3 regions of the Rhizobium sp. SRI_017 genome follow, and region 1 is predicted to be linked to each of the others. Evidence: riboswitches for the same ligand, from Rfam matches in the RefSeq annotation. Region 1 holds a riboswitch; each other region holds the start of a gene.
What was found. Region 1 has a riboswitch for cobalamin ahead of AC2YI2_RS23595 (aromatic ring-hydroxylating oxygenase subunit alpha). Riboswitches for the same ligand answer to the same signal wherever they lie in the genome.
Positions count from the first base shown of each region.

Region 2: another riboswitch for cobalamin. It lies ahead of bluB (5,6-dimethylbenzimidazole synthase); the one in region 1 lies ahead of AC2YI2_RS23595 (aromatic ring-hydroxylating oxygenase subunit alpha).
Region 3: another riboswitch for cobalamin. It lies ahead of AC2YI2_RS08835 (CbtB domain-containing protein); the one in region 1 lies ahead of AC2YI2_RS23595 (aromatic ring-hydroxylating oxygenase subunit alpha).

Region 1 is NZ_JBYCZP010000012.1:61,558-69,220, reverse strand. It holds gene AC2YI2_RS23605 (diaminopropionate ammonia-lyase) at 1-1,084, opposite strand, end outside; gene AC2YI2_RS23600 (Lrp/AsnC family transcriptional regulator) at 1,186-1,665, shown strand; cobalamin riboswitch at 1,752-1,973, shown strand; gene AC2YI2_RS23595 (aromatic ring-hydroxylating oxygenase subunit alpha) at 2,095-3,342, shown strand; gene AC2YI2_RS23590 (FAD-binding oxidoreductase) at 3,440-4,495, shown strand; gene AC2YI2_RS23585 (ABC transporter ATP-binding protein) at 4,683-5,765, opposite strand; gene AC2YI2_RS23580 (ABC transporter permease) at 5,762-6,562, opposite strand; gene AC2YI2_RS23575 (ABC transporter permease) at 6,566-7,423, opposite strand.
Region 2 is NZ_JBYCZP010000001.1:101,950-109,612, forward strand. It holds gene glyS (glycine--tRNA ligase subunit beta) at 1-423, shown strand, start outside; gene AC2YI2_RS00535 (hypothetical protein) at 554-934, shown strand; gene AC2YI2_RS00540 (glycosyl transferase) at 935-1,450, opposite strand; gene AC2YI2_RS00545 (PA0069 family radical SAM protein) at 1,573-2,730, shown strand; gene rnhB (ribonuclease HII) at 2,914-3,567, shown strand; cobalamin riboswitch at 3,752-3,925, shown strand; gene bluB (5,6-dimethylbenzimidazole synthase) at 3,970-4,764, shown strand; gene AC2YI2_RS00560 (F0F1 ATP synthase subunit B) at 4,982-5,473, opposite strand; gene AC2YI2_RS00565 (F0F1 ATP synthase subunit B) at 5,486-6,091, opposite strand; gene AC2YI2_RS00570 (F0F1 ATP synthase subunit C) at 6,175-6,399, opposite strand; gene AC2YI2_RS00575 (F0F1 ATP synthase subunit A) at 6,478-7,227, opposite strand; gene AC2YI2_RS00580 (AtpZ/AtpI family protein) at 7,272-7,622, opposite strand.
Region 3 is NZ_JBYCZP010000003.1:228,305-235,967, reverse strand. It holds gene cobW (cobalamin biosynthesis protein CobW) at 1-508, opposite strand, end outside; gene cobU (bifunctional adenosylcobinamide kinase/adenosylcobinamide-phosphate guanylyltransferase) at 515-1,039, opposite strand; gene AC2YI2_RS08840 (CbtA family protein) at 1,041-1,793, opposite strand; gene AC2YI2_RS08835 (CbtB domain-containing protein) at 1,806-1,994, opposite strand; cobalamin riboswitch at 2,038-2,411, opposite strand; gene AC2YI2_RS08830 (peptidoglycan-binding domain-containing protein) at 2,526-4,064, opposite strand; gene AC2YI2_RS08825 (cobyric acid synthase) at 4,259-5,719, opposite strand; gene AC2YI2_RS08820 (hypothetical protein) at 5,947-6,285, shown strand; gene AC2YI2_RS08815 (ABC transporter substrate-binding protein) at 7,181-7,663, shown strand, end outside.

The DNA.
Region 1 (7,663 bases):
GCCCGAGTTTCAACCGGCAAACCGGATCCGCCGCTGCGCGCAGCAATCCGGCCAGCCCAACGCCGCCACTTTCGCCCGCCACGATGACGGGATCATTGCCGAGCGGATTGGCCAGCCGCCGCATGACATTGATCGCATCATCCTCGTCGACGGTCATGAAGCCATCGGCGACGCGGGCCAGGATGCGCCAGGCGACCAGCGACGGCTCGTAGCATTCCAGCATCGCCATTACGGTCGGCTCGCCATGCGGCACTTTCACCGGATGGCCGGCCCGGGCTGTCTCGACGATGCAGGCGGATCGGGCGGGATCGACGACGGTGAAGACCGGCCGCTTGTTGCCGAGCGCAATGGCGAGGTGTCCGGCGGCCGCGGCGGCAATGCCGCCGACGCCCGATTGCACGAAGACATGGGTCGGCGGCGCAGGCAGCGCACGCAGCGCCTCGCGGATGATCGCTGTGTAGCCCTGCATCACAAGGCCGGGGATCCGCTCATAACCAGGCCAGGACGTATCGGAGACGATGGTCCAGCCCTTCTCCCCGGCGACGCGTGCTGCCTCGCGCACCGAGTCGTCATAGGTCCCGGCGACGCGAATCATCTCTGCACCATAGCGGCCGATCGCGGCGACCCGCTCGTCGCTGACCCCGCCATGCACGAAGATTGCGGCCTTGGCGCCGACCAGTTGCGCGCCTTGCGCGACCGATCGCCCGTGATTGCCGTCGGTGGCGCAGGCGAAGGTCATGGCCTTGGCGATCGCCCGGATCTCCGGCGCGGAGAGTTCCGAGATATCGACGTTTCGGCCAAGCCTTCGCCCCGCCTCCTCCAGCACCAGCCGGATCACGGCATAGGAACCGCCCAGCGCCTTGAAACTGCCGAGCCCGAGCCGCCGGCCCTCGTCCTTGATGTGGATGGAGGCGACACCGATGCTCCGGGCCAGTGCAGGCAGGCCATGCAGCGGCGTCTCGGCATGGGTGTCGCGGAAACCGAGATAGCGCTCGACCTCCTTGGCGGCGGTGCTGCCGAGCGTTTCAGCGTCTTCCGGTGTCAGCGGCTTGCGATAGTCGGGGTTGGTGTTGCGCAGGAACATGATCGTCTCCTCTGATGTCCCTGAATATTATTGCAGGCGAGGCAAGATTTGCGCTCTATATTGGTCGTCACCATGCAAGTTTGTTTCGTGGATCGCCGCTCATGCGCAAGTTCGAGCTATCAGTCGCCCTCGATGAATTCGACCGCAAGATTCTCGCGATCCTGCAGCAGGACAACATGACGCCGCAGCGGACGATCGGCGAGGCGGTCAATCTCTCCGCTCCCGCGGTCCAGCGCCGGATCAAGCGGCTGACGGAGACCGGCGTCATCCAGGCCAATGTCGCGATCGTCGATCCTGAAGCCGTGGGCCAATCGATCACCATCTTCGTCGAGATCGAGGTCTTCAGCGAAACCGCGGAACAGATCGAGAGCGCCAAACGCGAATTCGCGAACACGCCCGAGATCCAGCAATGCTACTATGTCACCGGCGAGGCCGACTTCATCCTCGTCATCACAGTGCCCACCATGGCCGATTATGAAGTGCTCACCCGCCGCCTGTTCTTCGGCAACAATAATGTGAAGCGCTTCCGCACCTTCGTCGCCATGGATCGCGTCAAGATCGGGCTCGGCCTGCCGATCTAGCGCTTCTTTTTTGAACAGTTCGAAATTTTGTTTCCACACCGCCATGGCGATGTCGCAGATGATGTCGCCATGTCGCAATGACTATGGTTCAATTCCCCTCGTAAGGTGCCGGCCGCTTCGAGAGATGTGAGCCGGAGAATTGGGAAGCCGGTGGGATGCCGGCGCTGCCCCCGCAACGGTAGCGAAGTCAAAGCGCGATGGGAGTCCACTGGGCGTAATGCTTGGGAAGGAGTCGCGACGGGCCGGTCCGCATAGCTACGGACCTGCCGCTTCGAAGCCCGGAAACCAGCCTTGCCTATTGATACTCGACTGATCGCGGTGGGCGGTCGCGGGGCGGATGACCATTGCGACACGGGCGGAGACCCGGTTGCGCGATGTTCCATGCTCCCCCGAACCCTTTGGACCAGTCCCCTGGAAACGAGGACCGAAATGGATATTCGCGCAGATATGCTTAGCCGGCTGAACAACCGCAAACCCGGTTACAGCCTCGACCAGCCCTTCTATATCGATCCGGCTTTCCACCAGCTCGATCTCGAGCATATCTGGTACAAGGACTGGCTGTTCGTCGCCCACGATTGCGAAATCCCGAATGCCGGCAACTACACGACCGTTGAGGTCGGCGCCTATTCCGTCGTCCTCGTCCGCGGCCATGACGGCAAGATCAACGCGCTGCACAATTCCTGCCGCCATCGCGGCTCCCGCGTCTGCCAGGAACATCGCGGCAATGCCGCCAAGCTCGTCTGTCCTTATCACCAGTGGACCTACGATCTCGACGGCTCGCTGCTTTTCGCGCGCCAGATGGGCGACAATTTCGATGTGTCCGGCTTCAGCCTGAAGCCGGTCGCCTGCGAGAGCGCCGGCGGCTACATCTTCATCTGCCTTGCCGACGAACCGATGGATTTCGCGCCCTTCCGGGCGATGATGGAGCCCTATTTCCTGCCGCACCGCCTGCGCGACGCCAAGATCGCCTATGAGAGCACGATCATCGAGAAGGGCAACTGGAAGCTCGTCTGGGAAAACAACCGCGAATGCTACCATTGCGCCGGCAACCATCCGGAACTTTGCAAGACTTTCCCGGAAGCGCCGAGCGTAACCGGCGTGAACGGTGCTGCCGAGGATCCTGAAATCGCCGCGCATTGGGAAAAATGCGAGGCCGTCGGCCTGCCGAGCGCCTTCGTGATGGACGACGAGGGCCAGTTCCGCACCACCCGCGTGCCGTTGCTGCGCGACGCGATCAGCTACACGATCTCCGGCCGCAAGGCGGTGCAGATGCGCCTGTCGGACAATGTCAACATGGACCGCATCGGCACGCTGCTGCTGTTCCACTATCCGACGACCTGGAACCACGTGCTCTCCGACCACGCCATCACCTTCCGGGTGATGCCGCTCAGCGCAACCGAGACTGCGGTGACGACCAAATGGCTGGTCCACAAGGACGCCGTCGAGGGCATCGATTATCGCCTCGACGAACTCATCCATGTCTGGACCGAGACAAACGACCAGGACCGCCAGATCGTCGAGGAGAATGCCCGCGGCATCCATTCCCCGGCTTACCAGCCCGGCCCCTATTCGGAGATCCATGAAGGCGGTGTCGCCCAGTTCGTCGACTGGTATTCGAATTTCATGCAGGAACGCCTGACCGGCCAGAGCCGGCCGGCGCTGCGTTCCGTCGCCTGATCCGGAGACCGATGACATGAACATGATGGTGACGGGTCCAACGCTTGCCGGTCCAACGCTGGCCGGCACAGTGCCCGCGGCGCTGCCGCTCGACGAGATGAAGCCGTGGAATTCGGCGCGGCAGATGCTGGTCTGCACCAGCGTTGTCGACGAAGCCCCCGATGTGAAGACCTTCTCCTTCGCGGTCGAGGGCGGCGGCTGGTTCCGCTACATGCCGGGCCAGTTCATGACTGTCGAGCTCAGGGCCAAGGGCGGCGACCTGCATCGTACCTACACGATCTCGTCCTCGCCCTCGCGGCCCTATTCGATCTCGATCACCATCAAGGCACAGGTCAACAGCATCGGCACGCGCTGGATGTTTCACAATATCGTGCCCGGCGCGCGCCTGCGTGCCTATGGCCCGAGCGGGCATTTCACGCTCGCCCGCAATCCGGCGAAGAAATACCTCTTCATCTCCGCCGGTTCCGGCATCACGCCGATGATGTCGATGCTGCGCTGGCTCGCCGATTGCGATCCGAGCGCCGATGTCGCCTTCCTCAATTCGGCGCGCCGGCCGGAGGAGATCATTTTCCGCGACGAGCTCGAAATGCTGGCCCGTCGCATGCCGAACCTGTCGCTCGGCTTCCTGCCCGAGGCGCGCTCTGCGGCAGCGCCCTGGGGCGGACTGATGGGCCGCATCGATCGCAACAAGTTCGCGATGCTGGTGCCCGACTTCATGAACCGGGAGATCTTCTGCTGCGGTCCCGAGCCCTTCATGAAGGCCGTCAGCACCATTGCCCGCGCCGAAGGCTTCGACATGGGCCACTTTCACCAGGAAAGTTTTGGCGCGACCTCGATCGCCGAGGCGGTGCACAAGCAGGCGCCGGATGTCTCCGTGGACGGAACGAGCGCCGGCCTGACGGTCAGCTTCCTCGGATCGAACGAGAAGACCGCCTGTGTGCCCGGCCAGACCATCCTGGAGACAGCGCGCGCCGCCGGTGTCCGCATTCCCGCCGCCTGCGAGTCCGGCATCTGCGGCACCTGCAAGGTGCTCAAGCGCTCGGGCGACGTCGACATGCGCCACAATGGCGGCATCAGCGAGCAGGAAATTGCTGGCGGCTACGTGCTCGCCTGCTGCTCGCGACCACGCACGCCGGTCGAGGTCGAGGCCTGATCAGGCTACCGCTCGCGATTGGAGCGCTGACGGCCCGGCTCGCTCCCGCTTCTCCCCTTGGGGAGAAGATGCCCGAAGGGCAGATGAGGGGTTTTCAGCGGCAAACTCGACCTTGATGGGAACCCCTCATCCGGTCCTACGGACCACCTTCTCCCCAAGGGGAGAAGAGAGAGCACGCATCTCCTGATCACGCCGCTTCGGCGAAGGCATGCGCCATCGCCGGATTGAACCGCAGCGACACGGCCTGACCCGGCGCCAGGCCCGTCAGCGCGCCATGGCCGAAGGGCAGCCGCACCGAAAGCGGCGCGATGCCCGATGGCTCGACCATCACATGGATATTGTTGCCGAGGAAGGTGATGTCGCGCACTGTGCCATTGAGTTGGCCGGCCTGCGTGCCCGCTTCGAGCTCGATGCGCTCGGGCCGCAGCAACAGTGACGCACGGCCCCTGGCGACCGCGCCATGCAGCGGCACCCCCTCAACCACCACGCCGCCGGGCAGCGAAAGCTGTGCCTTGCCGGCACTGCTCGCCACCACATCCGCATCGATGAAATTGCTGTCACCGATGAAGCCGGCGACGAAGCGGGTCGTGGGATTGGCATAGAGTTCCGGGCCGGTGCCGATCTGGTCGATCTCGCCCTGGCTGAACACGGCGATGCGGTCGGAGAGCCGAAGCGCCTCCTCCTGGTCATGGGTGACATAGAGGATGGTCACGCCGGTCTCCTGGTGGATGCGGCGGATTTCGAACTGGATTTCCTCGCGCAGCTTCTTGTCGAGCGCCGAGAGCGGCTCGTCCATCAAGAGCACCGGCGGATTGTAGACCAGCGCGCGGGCAAGGGCGACGCGCTGCTGCTGGCCACCCGACATCAGAGCCGGCTTGCGGTCCTCGAAGCCTTCAAGCCGCACCAGCTTCAGCGCGGCCTTGACCCGCTCGGCGATCTCGGCCTGCGGACGGCGGCGGATGCGGAGCGGGAAGGCGACATTCTCGCCGACGGAAAGGTGCGGAAACAAAGTATAGCGCTGGAACACCATGCCGATGTTGCGCTTATGGGAGGGGATGCTGAGCAGGCTCTGGCCCTTGAGCAGAATATCGCCATCGGTCGGATCCTGGAAGCCGGCGAGGACGTAAAGCGTCGTCGATTTGCCCGAGCCCGAGGGTCCGAGAAAGGTCATGAACTCGCCCTCGGCGATATCCATTGTCACGCTCTTCACCGCGGTGACTGCGCCATAGACCTTGCTGATGCCGCGGATGCTGAGAAAGGCCTGGGTCATGATTTCTTTCCCTTGCGGAAGAGTGCGGCGAGAACCATCAGCAGGATGGTGAAGGCGATGAGCAGCGTGGAGGCGGCGGCGATCACGGGCGTCAGATCCTGTCGCAGGGTCGACCAGATCTTGACCGGCAATGTCTGGAGCGTGGGGCTTGCCATGAAGATCGCCAGCACCACCTCGTCCCATGAAGCGAGGAAGGAGAAGACCGCGGCGCCGAAAATGCCGTGGCTGATGGAGGGCACCGTGACACGCAAACGCGCTTCCCAGGGGCTCGCGCCGCAGAGGATCGCCGCATCCTCGATCGAACGGTCGAAACCCTCCAGCGCATTGCCGATCGAGATGATCGAGAAGGGCAGCGCGATCAGCAGGTGGGCGATGACGAAAGCGATCGTGGTGCCGGCCAATCCCAGCTTGAGGAAGAGCGCGTAAAGCGCCACCGCCAGCACCACGACGGGGAGAATCATAGGGGTCAGGAACAGCGCCCGCAGCGCGTCGCGCCCCGCGAAGGTACCGCGATTGAGGCCAAGCGCGGCGAGGAAGCCGATCACCACCGACAGCACGGTGACGATAGCAGCGATCTTGAGGCTGGTCAGCGCCGAATATAACCAGCGCGGATCGGCGAACAGGTCCTGATACCATTTGAAGGTCCAGGACGGTGGCGGAAAGATCAGCCATTGCGACGAGCCGAAGGACAGCGCGGCGATGAAGACGATCGGCAGGATCAGGAACAGGCAGACCGCGACGGTCAGCCCGATGAGAAAGATGCGAAGCCCGCCGAGCTTGTCGAAATCGAGCAGCATGGCCTACCTCGCCTTGTTGGGGTTGAAGTAGCGGAGCTGCACGGCATAAAGCGCGAGCGTGACCACCAGCAGAACCAGTGCCGCGGCTCCGCCCATGCCCCAGTTGACCAGCGACTGCACGAATTGGGCGACGAGTTCGGCCAGCATCATGTTCGCCGTGCCGCCGAGCAAAGCGGGGGTTACGAAATAGCCGAGCGACATGACGAAGACCATCAGCGCGCCGGCGGCGATGCCGGGCAGCGACAGCGGCAGCAGCACGCGGGTGAAGCATTGCAGCCTGGTGGCGCCGCAAAGCGCCGCAGCCCGCAGGATGGCGGGATCGATGGTGCGGATCACGCCCATCAGCGGCAGGATCACGAAGGGCAGCATGATATAGGTCATGCCGATGGTGACGCCGACGAGATTGTTGACCAGCGGCAGCGGCTGGTCGGTCAGGCCGAGGCCCATCAACGACTTGTTGATCACCCCGGTCCGCTGCAGCAGCACCATCCAGGCATAGGTCCGCGTTAGCAGGTTGGTCCACATCGACAGGATGATGATCGCCAGCACCAGCCGCGACCATTTCTCCGGCATGATTGCGAGCAGCCAGGCGACCGGATAGCCGATCACGATGGAGATCGCGGTCACCACGCCGGCGACAAGGAATGTGTTAAGGAAGATGCGGAGATAGGTGGTGGAGCCGAGCAGCGTCTTGTAGTTCTGAAGACCCAGTTCCGGCTCCAGCACGCTGCGCATCAACAGCATCAGCACCGGTATGATGAAGAAGATGACGACGAGGATCAGCGCCGGCAGGAGATAGGCAAAGCTGCCGCTCCGTCTCACTTTGGGCGCTCCCCCTCTTATCGCTGCCGATAGTGCCATGTCTTCGTTGTCCGGTTGGTGATGAATTCTTGCATGTCAGAGAATGTCTTGTGGCCCGCACGGCGCCGCGCCCGTAAAGCCTAGGCCATCGCATATGGATTTGCCGCGGCGGAGGTCCTCGCTCCCGCTTCTCCCCTTGGGGAGAAGGTGGCCCGAAGGGCCGGATGAGGGGTTCCCACAAATGCCGAGTATGCCTCTGGGAACCCCTCATCGCCTCGCTATGCTCGGCACTTCTCCCCA
Region 2 (7,663 bases), on a different contig from region 1:
GCTGACGATCTGCTGATGGTCGTGCGCCGGGCTGAGGCACTGGCCGCCTTCATCGACACCGAGGATGGCAAGAACCTGCTGGCAGGCACACGCCGCGCCACCCAGCTGCTCGCCGCCGAGGAGAAAAAGGGCACAAAGGTCGCCGACCGGATCGATCTATCGCTGCTCACGCTGCCCGCCGAGAAGGGCCTGCACGCCGCCATCGTCAATGCCTCGCAGGATGCGGCCTCGGCCGTGGCGCGCGAGGATTTTGGCGCGGCGATGGAAGCACTCTCCAAGCTCCGCGGCCCAGTCGACACCTTCTTCGACCAGGTGCTCGTCAATGACGAGAACCCCGATATTCGCGCCAATCGCCTTGCCCTCCTCGCCGCCATCCGCGCGGCGACGGCGACGGTTGCCGATTTCTCCAAGATCTCAGGCTAACCGACCCATCCATCGCCAAAGCGTCGCATCGCGGCAACAGCCGCCGTGCCGTCCTTTGGGTTTATCAAAATAAATTGATAGCTGGGCCGTGATTACGGCGCAGTCGTATCCATATCTGGTTGCGTGCCCGATGATGAACTCCGAAAAGAACATGACCGCCACCGTGACCGAGACCGCTTCCGCCGCCCAGCCCACGATGACGATCGACAGCGTGCGCGAACGGGTGAAATCCCGTATTCGCACCGACGACGCCTTTGGCGACGCGATCTTCACCGAGGCGATCGAGGTGCTGCTCGCCAATGACATGCCGACGGCGAAGAGCGTGCTGTTCGACTATATCGACGCCACGATCGGCTTCGAGGAACTTGGCCTCCAGGCGGGCATCACACCCGACATGCTACGCGGCATGTTCAGCCTATCGGGTGACCCTAGCGCCGGCGAGTTGTTTCGGGTGCTGGCCATCCTGCAGCAGCATCAGGGCATTCAGTTCGAGGTCAGCACGGCGGCGTAATCAACGGTTCTCGCGCATCACCCAGGCGGGAATAAGCTCGGAGTGCAGCCTGCGCACCGAGGGCGCCTTGGTCAGCGCCGAGAGATCCACGCCCGGGCCGGCGAGTGCAGCAGCCTGGCGCTTCGGCATCAGGAAGCCGAGCTCTAAGGCACCGAAACGTTTCCAGCGCTTGAAGAACGGGCGGCGGAAGCGGCTCGATGGCGTGAAACGCGCGGGCACTTTCGAAAGGCTGGCATGTTCCAGCACTTCCTCGATCCAGCCTGCCTGAGGCCGCGCGCCGGGTTCGAGCAGCATGATCCACTCGCCGCGCGCCATGCGCAGTACTTCGTTCAACTCCCACTTGTCGATGAAACGGCAGCCGGCCGCGTCCGCTACGCGCGCGGAACCGTCGCGCGAACCATGGTCCAGCACGATCACATCGCTCACCAGACCATCGACCGCACCTGACACGAGGACGGCGAGCGTATGGGCGAGTTCGGGTTCGTTGTCCCGGCACTCCAAGAGAACAGTCAGCATGGCGTACCCATAGTGGAAGGCTCTCGGAAATGCGAGTCCGCAAATTTGTTCTTGCAATGTTCTCTTTTTGGCGATAGGAAAATAGTCATGACGGGGCGGAGAGTCGCCCTCGGAGAACACCGATGATGAACATGCCGCTCTCGCGGCAGGCCGCTTTTGCGCCTGCCAACACGGCCGACATTGCCGATAGTTTGCTGAAGGAATCCGGCATCCGGATCGAGATCGACCGCCGCCGCGGCCGTGGTGCCGGGCTCAACCCATCCGGCCGCTTCGAGCCGATCGAGCGCGAGCAGGTCGATGACGGCTGGCAGACATTCGAAACGCTGGAGCCGTTCAGGACCGAGGTTCAGGTCGAAAAGCCGCGCGCCATCATTACCCGCAACGAGAGCCCGGACATTCCCTTCGACCGCTCGATCAACCCCTATCGCGGCTGCGAGCATGGCTGCATCTACTGCTTTGCCCGTCCGACCCATGCCTATATGGGCCTCTCTGCGGGGTTGGATTTCGAATCCAAGCTCTTTGCCAAGCCCGATGCGGCGAAGCTGCTGGAGCGGGAACTGTCGAAGCCGGGTTACAAGCCGCGGACCATCGCGATCGGCACCAATACCGATCCCTATCAGCCGATCGAGAAGGAATGGCGGATCATGCGCCAGATCCTCGAAGTGCTGGCGGCCGCCAATCATCCGGTGTCGATCGTGACAAAATCGTCGCTGATCATGCGTGACGTCGATATTCTCGCCGCAATGGCGGAGAAGGGGCTCGCGAGGGTGGCACTTTCCGTGACGACGCTCGACAGGAAGCTTGCCCGGCTGATGGAGCCGCGTGCTTCCACGCCGTCGAGGCGACTGGAGGCGCTCAAGGCACTCGGCGAAGCCGGTGTGCCGACGGCGATCCTCGCCTCGCCGATGATCCCGGCGCTCAACGACCACGAGCTCGAACGCATCCTCGATGCAGGCTCCGCGGCAGGCGTGAAGGAGGCGAGCTATATCCTGCTCCGCCTGCCGCTCGAAGTGAGCCCCCTCTTCCGCGACTGGTTGCTCAGGCACTACCCGGATCGCTACCGCCATGTGATGAGCCTGATCCGCTCGATGCGCGGCGGCAAGGACTACGATGCCGAGTTCGGCAAACGTATGAAGGGCGCAGGCCCCTATGCCTGGCAGATCGCCCGGCGCTTCGAGCTCGCTGCCAAGAAGTACGGCTTGACGCGCCGGTCGATCTCTTTGAATTCGAATCTCTTCGTGCCGCCCAGCGGCCATGGGGTCCAGCTCTCGCTGCTCTAGGCAGCCTTCGCTTTCGGCCGGGCTTGGCCCACTGCCCGCACGGGCCTGGCTGAATATGCACGATCGGGTTCTCCGCCAGTTCCCGATCGTGTCGAGCATGTTGAAACAACATGCTCGTGGTCCCGGTGCGCCGCCCTCGCGCCGGGACTTGCAGGGAATCGGATGAGATGCGAACTATCCCCCATGGCTCGACGTCCTTCATCCGGTTCCCTTCCCCTGCTCGAAGAGGAAATCGTCCCGACATTCCGCTTCGAGAAGGGGCTGATGCGCGATGGCTTCATGCCGGTCGCAGGCGTCGATGAAGCCGGACGCGGCCCGCTGGCCGGACCTGTGGTCGCCAGCGCCGTGATCCTCGATCCTAAGCGCATTCCGAAGGGGCTCAACGATTCCAAGCAACTGACGGCCGCACGGCGCGAGGAACTCTATGAGGAGATCCTGGCAACCGCGGAAGTCTCCATCGCTTCGCTCAGCCACACATCGATCGACCGCTTTAATATTCTCCGCGCTTCGCTCGAAGCCATGCGCCGCGCTGTCGCATCCCTGCCCAGGACCGCGCGTTTCGTGCTAGTGGACGGACGCGACGTACCGGCGGGCCTGTCATGCCACGCCAAGGCACTGATCAAGGGAGATGCACGGTCCTTTTCCATCGCCGCCGCCTCGATCGTGGCCAAGGTAACGCGCGACCGGATGATGTGCGCGGCCGGTATCAGCTATCCGCAATATGGGTTCGAGACCCATGCCGGCTATGCGACCGAGGTGCATCGGACCGCGATATCAGCACATGGACCATGTGCCATTCATCGGATGACGTTCAGTCCATTCAAGCCAATTTCCTAAGGAATTCATGGGATTGCCCCTCACCCTGGCCCTCTCCCCGCAGGCGGGGCGAGGGGACGCTAGAGACGCCGACGGTGCCACAGGTCCCTTCTCCCCGTCAAAACGGGGAGAAGGTGCCGACAGGCGGATGAGGGGCAGCGACAAACGACGTCGCCGCCGCACATTGCAAACGTGTGCGAAAATTGCTCAAACACCCTCGTCCGGTGCCCCTAGCGGGAGAATCGGGAAGCCGGTGTCAATCCGGCGCGTGCCCAACGCTGTGAGGGGGATGGAGTCGTCAGGTGCCACTGGGAGACCGGGAAGGCGGCGAAGCCAGTTGAACCCAAGCCAGAAGACCGGCCGGACACGATAGCTTCAAGGGCGAGGACGGCCCGGCGAGTGCCAGACCATGTGGGGGTACACATGCAGGCCGAACCGTCGCGCCATCAGGAGCAACTCCAGGAAAAGTGTGAAGCGGTTTTCCGTCCGGAGTTGCGCAACAGCTCAATCTCACAAGCGGGACCATTCTCCGAAGCCGAACGCGCTGCCGTCTATCGCGCCATCCACAGTCGCCGCGATGTGCGGAATGAATTCCTGCCGGATGCGATCCCGGTTGCCCTGCTGAGGCGGCTGCTGGAGGCCGCGCACGCGGCGCCATCGGTCGGCTACATGCAGCCCTGGAACTTCATCCTGATCCGCGAGGAGGAGAACCGGCGTGCGGTGCATCGCATCTTCCACGAGGCCAATGTCGAAGCCGCGGATAAACTGACAGGCGAGGTGAAGCTCAAATATATGAGCCTGAAGCTCGAAGGCATCCTCAAGGCACCGCTCAACATCTGCATTACTTGCGACCGCAAGCGCGGCGGTGACTTCGTGCTGGGGCGCACACACAATCCGGCGATGGATCTCTATTCGACTGTCTGCGCGGTGCAGAATTTCTGGCTCGCCGCCCGGGCCGAGGGCGTCGGCGTCGGCTGGGTATCGATCTTCGACCATGACCGGCTCTCTCGCCATCTCGGCCTGCCGGAGAGCGTCGAGATCATCGCCTATCTCTGCGTCGGCTATGTCGACCAACTCTATGTCCGGCCGGAACTGGCGGTGAAGGGATGGCGGGAGAAGCTGTCGCTCGACAAGCTGATCTATGAGGAGCGCTGGCCCGAGCATTCGCATGTTCTGGACTTCTATCGCGAGATCGAATGCCGGCGGCAGGCAGGCTAGTCTTTGAAGGAAGAGACGTGCGGCGCCCCCTCCCCTGACGTCGTCCTCGGGCTTGTCCCGAGGATCCGGGACGGAGCTTTATGCTCCGAGTCTCACGGCACTGCAGGGAAAACGCAAATCCTCGGGACAAGCCCGAGGATGACGTTCTGGATGCTGGCCGGCCAAACGAAAAGGCCCCGCCAGTGGCAGAGCCTTGAACTCGTCGAGAAGAACAGGCTCAGTTCAGCCGGCTCTTCACTTCGTTGACCGAATTCTTGAACAGCGTCGCGTCGGTGGCAACGTCGACCTTCGAAGCGATCAGCCTCTCGGCAGCGGCGATGGCGAGATCGACGGCAGCGGCGCGGACGGCGTTGACGGCGTCGGTTTCAGCGGCCTTGATCTTCTGCTCGGAGAGCGCGGTGCGGCGGGTGACATATTCTTCCGTCTTCGCCTTGGCGTCGGCGGCCATGGCGGAAGCCTCGCGCTTGGCGGCGGCGAGAATATGCTCGGCCTCCGCTTCGGCGTCCTTGCGCTTCTTCTGGTATTCGGCGAGCAGCGATTGAGCCTCTTCGCGGAGGTTCTTCGCGGCGTCGAGTTCAGCCTTGATCTTCGCAGCGCGATCGTCGAGGCTCTTGCCGATAATCTTCGGGGCGCCCATGTAGATCACCAACGCGAGGAAGAGAACCAGGGCGACCTGAGACCAAAGCTGGGCCCATGCAGTTGCGTCCATCGTGGATTCTCCTCAGCCCTTGGCCGCGCTGACCGCGGCGGTCACATCGGCCTTGCCGACAGAAACGCCCGTGAGCTGCGATACGATTTCGGATGCGACATCTTCGGCAACACCAGAGACTTCGGCCATGGCAGCCTGCTTGATGCCGGCAATGCTTGCCTCGGCGGCAGCGAGCTTCGACGCGAGTTCGCCTTCGATGCGGGCGCGCTCGGCGTCGGCTTCTGCCTTGGCCTTGTCGCGGGCCTCAGTAGCGATCGCGGCAGACTTGGCACGGGCTTCGGAAAGCTCCTGCTCATACTTCGCGACGGCGGCGTCAGCTTCGTTTTTCATGCGGCTGGCTTCGGCCAGGTCGCTGGCAATCCGGCTCTCGCGAGTCTGGATGATGCCTGCGATGCGCGGCGCAATCATCTTGGCGACGAGGTAATAGAACACCCCGAAGGTGATCGCCAGCCAGAGAATCTGGGACGGAAAATGGGTCGAGTCGAAAGGCGGAAACGCGCCATGCTCTTCAGCGGCGTGCGGTACACCCGTCTCGGTATTGTGCGTCTCGCTTTCAGCGGGCGCTGCTGCTTCCGTGGCAGCCGTGGCAGACAGTGCATATGCTGTCGTCACAAACATTCCAACCTCCAGGCCAAATGGCCGGTATCAAAAACGGGTCACGAGACTGATAGCCTCGCGACCCCAATTCTTGCCCGGGCTGATCAGCCGAAGAGGGCCAGAAGTGCTACGAGCAGCGAGAAGATGCCCAGAGCTTCAGTAACGGCGAAGCCGAAAATCAGGCGGCCGAACTGGCCGTCGGCTGCAGACGGGTTACGGAGCGCACCGGCAAGGTAGTTGCCGAAGATCGTGCCGAGGCCGATGCCTGCGCCACCCATGCCGAGGCATGCAATACCGGCGCCGATGTACTTTGCTGCTTCCGCGTCCATTGATAACTCCTTTAAGTCGTTTGTTGCGGCTACTCTCAGCGGAGCGGGTTCACCCAGCGCTCCGCAATTGGTGGATACTCAGTGCCCCGGATGGAGCGCGTCGTTGAGATACATGCAGGTCAGGACTGCAAACACATAGGCCTGCAGGAAGGCGACCAGGAATTCGAGGCCCGTCAGGCCGACCGCCATCAAGAGCGGCAGGACGGCGCCGGCGATGCCGAGCGGGCCGAGCATGCCGAGCGAGAAGACAAAGCCCGCGAAGACCTTGAGCGTGATGTGTCCCGCCAGAAGGTTGGCGAAAAGACGGACGGAAAGGCTGATCGGACGCGAGAGGAACGAGATGACCTCGATCAGCGTGACCAGCGGGATGAGAACCATCGGCACGCCCGACGGGACGAAGAGGCCGAAGAAATGCAAGCCGTGCTTGGCGATGCCGTAGATCACCACAGTGCCGATGACGAGCAGCGCCAGGCAGAAGGTGACGATGATCTGCGAGCCCACGGTAAAGAAGCCGGGGATCATGCCGAACAGGTTAGACACCAGCACGAACATGAAAAGCGAGAAGACAAGCGGGAAGAACTTCATGCCGCCATGGCCGGTCGAGTCCTTCAGCATTTTCGCCACAAACTCGTAGGAGAGTTCGGCAATCGACTGGATGCGGCCCGGAATGACGGCCTTCGGCGATGTGGCCCACATCAGGAAGAGCGTCGCGACGACCACCGTCAGAACCATGAAGAGGCCCGAATTGGTGAAGTCGTAATCACCGAGTTCCACAAGCGTATTGATGTGGAACTGGTGGATCGGATCTACCTTGTCTGGTGTCGCCACGTCTGATCTCTCTCGCTTCGCATTCTTTGGCCGCAGGCGAAAACCTACTGCCCGTCCTTATTCCTATGCATCCCGATCCGGTCAACCGGATGGGGCGAACTGACCTTGCCGGTCGTCCGCAGCACGTTGAGCACACCCGCACAGAACCCGAGGAGTACGAACACTATCAACCCCCACGGCTTCGTCGGAAGGAAGTAGTCCAGAAGATAGCCGAGGAGGCCGCCCACCACGATGGCGGAAATGAATTCGGAGGATATTTTCAAAGCCTGAGAGTAGCCCTTGCGGCTCACATCACTGGACTTTGTGGTCCCCTCGTCATCCTGCCTCACCTGCTCAAGCCTCGCCCCGAGGCTATTGCGGCGCTCTTCCAGACTGTCCTCGCGGTCGGTCGCCATTGTTCGCTCCGTTTGAAGCCAATGCCCGGCCGAGAAATTCC
Region 3 (7,663 bases), on a different contig from region 1:
CCTCGAACAGCTCCTCGATCGGGCTCTCGTGGTCGAGGCCCTCGTCCTGAACCCGCTGGGCGTCGAGCGCGTCATGGTCATCGGCGAACCGGCCGGCGGCGACAGCGGCGCTATCCACCACGGTTATCACGCCGTCGACAGTGACGGCCGTCTTGATGCCCGGCCAGTTGAAGGCGGCCACCAGCGGCTGCGGCAGCGCCAGGCCCGACGTCTCGATCACGATATGATCGGGCTTCACGTCGCGGGCGAGCAGCTTTTCCATGGTCGGAATGAAGTCGTCGGCAACGGTGCAGCAGATGCAGCCGTTGTTGAGCTCGATGATGTCGTCCTCGGTGCAGGCCTCGGCGCCGCAGCCCTTGAGCACATCGCCGTCAACGCCGAGATCGCCGAATTCGTTGATGATCAGCGCGATCTTGCGGCCCTCGGCATTCATCAGCATGTTGCGGATCATCGTCGTCTTGCCCGCGCCGAGAAAGCCGGTGATCACGGTGGCCGGTATCTTCTGCATGGTGGCTTAACCCTTCATCTTGAGCGGCAATCCTGCCGCCACGAAATAGACGTCCGTCGCGCTTGCCGCGACCGCCTGGTGAAGCCGGCCGGAATGATCGCGAAAATCCCGCGCCATGCGGTTCTCCGGTACAATACCCAGTCCGACTTCATTGGAAACCAGGACGAGCTTGGCGCGCGCCCGGGGCAAATGCGCAGCAAGCCGCGCGAATTCCTCGGCCATCACCCGCTCTTCCATCATCAGGTTGGTGACCCAGAGCGTCAAGCAATCGACCAGTATCACATGGGCCGGATCATCGAGCGCTTCAAGCCGTCCGACGAGATCGACCGGCTCCTCATGCGTCTGCCAGCCCTCGCCGCGGTCCGCCTGATGACGTGTGATGCGCTCGCGCATCTCCTCATCCCAGGCGCGGCCGGTTGCCAGATAATGGCGCGAGAGGCCGGTCTCGGCGACCAGCCTCTCGGCAAAGGCGGATTTGCCGGAACGCGCCCCGCCGAGCACGAGGACGGCACCAGACGGAGCAGTTGTCATATCAGGCCGTCTTGACCCAGCGGTCATTGATGGCGCCCATCGCGAGCCCCAGCACAATCCAGAACAGCAGCCCGGCCGACAGCGTCGCGACCGCAAATTCGGCGGCCAGAATGGCCGGCACGTTGCTGGTGATATCGGTCGGCTGCGGTGCGCCGATCACATGCGGCACCAGCATCAGCACGACACCCGCCGCCTTCGCCACAGGCTCCTTGCGGAGCACGATGAGATAGAGCGAAGCGGCGGTCGCAATCACCGTCCCGATCCACCAGGCCTGCCGGTCGAACAGCTCTGCTGCCGGGAAGCCCGGAAGCTCCGGCGGCAGTCCGACAGACGGCATCAGGTGGAAAGTGAGCCACGCCGCCGCACCCCACAGTGCGCCGTTGGCGAGCGTCAGCGAGCGGCCGGTTACGACGACGGCAGCCATTAGCAGCAGCGAAAAGCCGGCGCCGGCAACAAGATTGGCCATCAGCGTGCCGGTAGTACGGCCGACGCCGAACAGCATGCCGCCCTCTTCTTCCTCGGCGGCAGCGGCAGGTGCTGCGGTCGTGGCCTCAGTCTTTGACTGCTGCGCTTGCGCAGCAGTCGCGATGGAAAGCTGGAGGCCACTCGTATGCTCATGGGCCGCCGGCGCTTCGCCCTCATATTTCTCGGCTTCGAGAATGAGCGGAATGACCTTCGCGTGCTGCACCACGGTCTGGAGCGCACCAGCGATCAGCCCGGCCACAAGCGCAGCCAGGAGATATTTGACGATCATGGGAGCCCCCTTTTAGTGGCAGGGGAAGCCATTGGCGTGGCGAACGTCGTGCGCGGTATCATGCAGCACGGACGAATGCGCAAAGCCAGCGCCGAAGATCAGGAACGAACCGAGCATGAGCGCAAGAACGCCCGCGACGAGACGATCCGAAAGAGAACCGGCCAGAGTAGTAGATTTGGTAGAAACTGCAGAATGAGCCATGACAACCTCCGTGCTGCTGGCAATGAAGACCTTTGGCGCGGAAGCGCCCCCGTTTCGTTTGGCAGGTCTCCTGGCTCGCGGGTAACGGCGTGTCGCCACGCCATCGCATCGCCCTCGCCTTCCCGAAGCTTGCTGGCCTTTGCGCGTGGGGGACGATTCGTAGAGTAAAGAGGCGTCCCGCCCCGTGTTGCCGCAATGGCCGCTTCAGTGACTTTTCGGCTCTTCCGTCTCACACCGCGCCGGACACGATGTCCTGGCTCACGATGCCAGCGCGAAAAAACCGCCGGGCTTCTGCTTATCCGCTCTACAGTCGCGGGGTCGGCCGGGATGAAAACGCCCTGATTGGGTCCATTCCTCCCATTCCCTTTTGATCCCTTGGGCTTACACCCGCTGGGAACCAAACGTTATCGATCATTAGAACCACCGCCGAACCAAGTCAATCGACATATCGACGCCCGCCTTGTCCGTTTGCGCCATCCAGGAATCAAAACGGGGCGCCGAAGCGCCCCGTCGAATGGCAATGAAACCCGATCAGCAACGGCGCTTCTTGCGGCAACCGCCGTTGAACCGCACCTTGACTTTCACGCGATTCTTGAACCGGTTCTTGAAGGGCTTGACCACAACAACCGCCGGACGACGTTTGACGATCAGCACCTTGTTGCGCGGACGGACCAGCACCCACTCGGTACGCGGACGTACGCGATGGACCCGGACCGGCACGCGACTCGCGAGCCAGCCCGCATAGGTCGCAGCCGAAGCAGCGAAGATCGCCTCCGTCTGGTCTTCGGAGAGGTAGCCGGTGACCGGCGCACCGTTGTCCTGCTGCCAGGAGGCGATCGCGTCGCGGCTGCGATTGCCGAACACGCCATCGGCGCCCTGGGTGTCGTAGCCGAGCGAGCTTAGGCGACCCTGGATTTCCGCCCTCGTTTCCTTGTCAAGCGTTGCATCCTCGACGTCCTCCGAGCCCTCGGTGAACTCCGTCTGCTGCTGGTCCTGAGCGTTCTGGTTCTGCTTCGTCTTCAGGCCGCCCATATTGGAATTGGCCTGCTGTTCCTCGGGGCCGCCCTGGTCTACGTCCTGCTGGGCCTGATCGTCGCTAGGCTGCTGCTCGACCTCCTGGCTAGCCTGCTGGTCATCGCTCTGGTTGTTGTTCTTCTGGCGCTTGCCGTCGTTCTTGGTTGCCGTGTCCTGCTGGTCGCCTTCCGAAATCGTCGGATCCGGCGTCTCGGCGGCAGCGAGCTGGGCAATACGCGCCTGGGCGATCGCGGCGAACTTGCCGTTCGGATAGACTTTTATATAGGCCTCGTATTCCGTGACCGTATTGCCGTCGGAAGCGGCCTTCCAGAGGGCATATTCCTGCTCCCAGTCGGCGCCCTGTCCCTGGTCGTTGGTCTGCGCCGTCTCGGTGCTGTTCGCTGCATCGGCTGGCGTCTCGTCGGACTGTGCCTGGTCCTCGGTCTGATCCTGCGCGTCATCGGACTGAGCCTGATCTTGAGCCTGATCTTGGGCCCCATCCTGCGCATCATCAGCCGGCGCGGTATTCTGCGTCTTCTTGATCGCGACATCCGTGTCCTGCTGGTCGTCGGCCGGAGCCGTCGCGGTCAGGTTCTCGATGCGGGTCTTGGCAACCTTGGCGAATTTCCCCTGCGGGAAATCCTTGAGATACTTCTTATAGTCCTCGAGCTTGCCGGACTTGGAAACCTGGCGCCACATTTCGAGGTCCTTGGTGCCGTCGCCTTCGGTCACATTCTTCGTCGTATCAGCCACGGCGGCGGTTTCGTCGCTGTTTGTCGTCTGCGCCGAGGCATTCAGCTCCTCGATACGACGCTTGGCGACGTTGGCGAATTTGCCGCCCGGATAAAGCCGGAGATACTTCTGGTAATCAGCGACCTTGCCACCCTTGTTGGAGGTCCGCCACAGTTCGAATTCCTTCTGCCAGCCGGAATCGCCGGGGGCCTCGGCGGCGGGCGCGCTCTGGGCGAAGGCCGGGGAAATACCAATGGGCGTTGCGACGATCGAGAAGCTGACGGCAGAGGCCATCAGTACGTTGAAATACTTGGGCAAGGACATATTTTCCCCCGTTTGTCTGAAATCTTTGTTTCAGTTGGGCTATGTTCGGATGTTCTAACAATAGCGCAATTGAAACAAAAAGCACGAGAAAAGACGCGATGCACGTCCGTTCAACGATCTCTACGTCTCATGCTGCGGATTTATTCAGCAACAACTTTATGGATCTTGAATGAACGGTTGCTGAATGGATCGTATCAGGCGGTGGCAAGAACGCCATCGAGCCAGTGCCCGTCGAGATGGGCCTCGAGCTCGGCCGCCACGCCATCCAGCGCCGCATCGACCGACTGCCTGTAGTCGCTGGCGCCGCCGCTGATGCCAAAGCTCTCGAGCAGCCGGGCGCGAAAACTGTTGCTGTCGAACAGCCGGTGAAGATAGGTTCCCGCAATTCGCCCGTCGCCCGACATAGCGCCATCCGGCCGACCCTCGATCTCGACATAGGGCCTCTGGTGATCAGGCCCCTCCGTTCGGCCGAGATGAATCTCATACCCTTGGAGGCTGGTATCATAGGCGAGCGAATGCGCCTTGGAATTGGCAAGCCGCTTCTCCGGCGCCATGATCGTCTCCACATCGAGCAGCCCCAGCCCCTCGACTTGCATGACGTCCCCTTCGGTGCCGTCAGGATCGCGAATCATGCGTCCCAGCATCTGGTAGCCGCCGCAGATGCCGATCACCCGGCCGCCGCGCCGCGCATGCGCCTTGATCTCCTGGTCCCATCCTTCCGCGCGCAGTGCCAGGAAATCTGAGATCGTCGCCTTCGACCCAGGCAGCACGACCAATCCCGCGTCATCGGGCATGCGCTCGCCAGACTTGACGAAAACCAGTTCGACCGAAGGCTCGCCGGCCAGTGCATCGAAATCGTCGAAATTGGCAATGCGCGGCATCACCGGCACGGCGATCTTCAGCGCCCGGCTTTCCCCTTTTGCCAGCCGTTCCAGCGTCACCGAATCCTCGGCCGGCAGCCGTGATGCGTGCTTCAGCCACGGCACCACGCCGAAACAAGGCCAGTCGGTGTATCCACCGATTGCAGTGATACCGTCGTCGAACAGGCTCACGTCGCCGCGGAATTTGTTGATGATATAACCGGACACCATCGCGCGGTCCTCTGGCGGCAGGATGAGATGCGTGCCCACGAGCGACGCAATCACGCCGCCACGATCGATGTCGCCAACCAGAACCACCGGCACATTGGCCGCCCGCGCAAAACCCATATTGGCGATGTCTCCTGCCCTGAGATTGATCTCGGCCGGCGAGCCCGCGCCTTCGACGATGACCAGATCCGCATCGGCCCCGACGATCTCGAAACTCTCCAGCACTTTGCCGAGCAGTTCCGGCTTGAGCCGTTGATAGTCCCGTGCCCTCGCCTGCCCGTAGACATGGCCCTGCACGATGATCTGACTGCCATTGTCCGTTTGCGGCTTGAGCAGCACTGGATTCATGTGGATCGAACTCGGCACCCGCGCCGCCATGGCCTGCAGCCACTGGGCGCGGCCGATCTCACCGCCGTCATCGCTCACCGCGGCATTGTTCGACATGTTTTGCGGCTTGAACGGCCGTACCTTCAGCCCGAGATTGGCGGCCAGCCGGCAGAGGCCCGCGACCAGCACGGTTTTGCCGACGTCCGAACCGGTTCCTTGCAACATGATGGCTCTGGCCATGCGCGCTCCCTTGATGCTTCGCACATGCCATCCGCATCGCCCGGGCGCAAGCGGCCAAGCCGGCCTTGCGCGACGCTTTCCGACGCCACAAACTTTCGCCGGCTAAATTTAACAGGCCTCCGCCCATTGCTTTAGCACACGCTGAATCGTAACATTTTTATGACAGACCGGCGATGCCGATTCCTATTTTTTCGGCGGACTCGCCGGCACAGCAGCCGGGGTTTCGCATGCCGAAGATTGCATCCCTCCTCATGCCTGCCTTCCTGATCTTGGCCGCTCCGGCGCAAGCCCAGCCGCTCTCGCCGCATGAAAAGGTGTCCGAGGTCTACAAATTCACGAGCCTCTGCCCGGCACTGAAGGTCGACCGCAAAGCGCTCGACAGGTTTGCCATGCTGAACGGCATCGACCTCACGCCCGGCTCCCGCGACGAGCGCTGGTTCCTCAAGCGAGCGGCCTACGACATGCGCAGGATCCCACGGCGCAATAGTGGCTATGTTTGCAAGCAGGGAATGACACGCTACGGTCCTGAGGGCGGCATCGCCAAGGGGCTGATGCTCACCAACTGACGCGATATCCAGAACCGGAAACAACCTCGCTCCTTCTTCGAGCGAGGGAATCGTCATGCCAGCGACACGGAAGTCTGAGAAAAAAAGTAAGCTCCGGTACGCAAGACCTGATCCGGAGACGGGGGATTTGCGTCCTCCGTGCCCAGACACTTACCGCGGACTTTGTTACCGGATCGTTATCGGGCGTAGACAAAGGTCAATTTAAATTTTTTTTGGGGCTAGACCAAAAAAAATGTTGTCGAACTGCGGCGACGCGGATTGGACAGAAAGAGTCAAAGCTCAGCCATGACAGCCCCCGGAAATTTTGCAGCAGCCTCCAATTCCGCATCCTTTGCGTCATCTTAGAACAGATAGTTCAATCACAGATAGAAACTCGGAGCGATTTCTCCGTTACTATCCGCCCAGCGGCGGGGCAACCGCCCGGACGGGGGTGTTGATTTATCTGAGATTAGCCGTAAGGTCGCCTCATAAGAAGACGGATATGTCGGTGACAGGGTTCCACCACAGTCCAAAAAAGCAATACCGCGGGGGCCGGCCGGGCTCCCGACCGGATGAGCTGGACCCTAACAAAAAAACAATAAGGGAACGTACCAGCGACTCCGGGCAACACGTCAGGCCCCGGTAGGCATGTCGTCATGTCTGCCGGATACAGGGGAATACTGGGATATTGGACGCGACCAAAATCTTGACGCGCTTCTTCGGCAGATGCCGGAGGGCCGTTTCGTCGTCCGGAACAGGCACTCTTCCTGATAGTGATCGGCTGCCATCGACCCTCGGGCCGAATGCAGGATTTTGTCTTGTTGACGGTATCGGGGGTTCGTGAAATCTTCGGTTTCAAGCTCAGGGGAACAATGCTGAGCATCGTCTTGAAGCATTAAGAAAAGGGAGACTGACAATGAGTGAATTCGAACACAAACTGCGCGAGGCAGAACAGATGGCCCGCAAGGGGAATCTGTCGCGCCGCGACTTCATGCAACTCGCCGCAGCAGCCGGTATCGCCATTCCGCTGGCGACCAGCATGTTCTCCAAGGCCCAGGCCCAGGAGCCCAAGAAGGGCGGCACTTTCCGCCTCGGCATGGAAGGCGGCTCGGCATCTGACTCGCTCGACCCGCGCACCTACGCCGACTCCGTCATGATCGCGGCTTCGCTGGCCATCATGAACGGCCTGGTCGAATTCGATTCCGACGGCAACCCGACCGGTGAACTGCTCGAGAGCTGGGACGTCCAGCCGGGCGCGCAGGATTGGGTCTTCAACGTTCGCCAGGGCATCAAGTTCTCGAACGGCAAGACGCTCGACGCCGACGACATCATCTACTCGATCGGGCTGCATCGCGGCGAGACCAAGTCTCCGGCCAAGGGCATCCTTGAGCAGATCGCC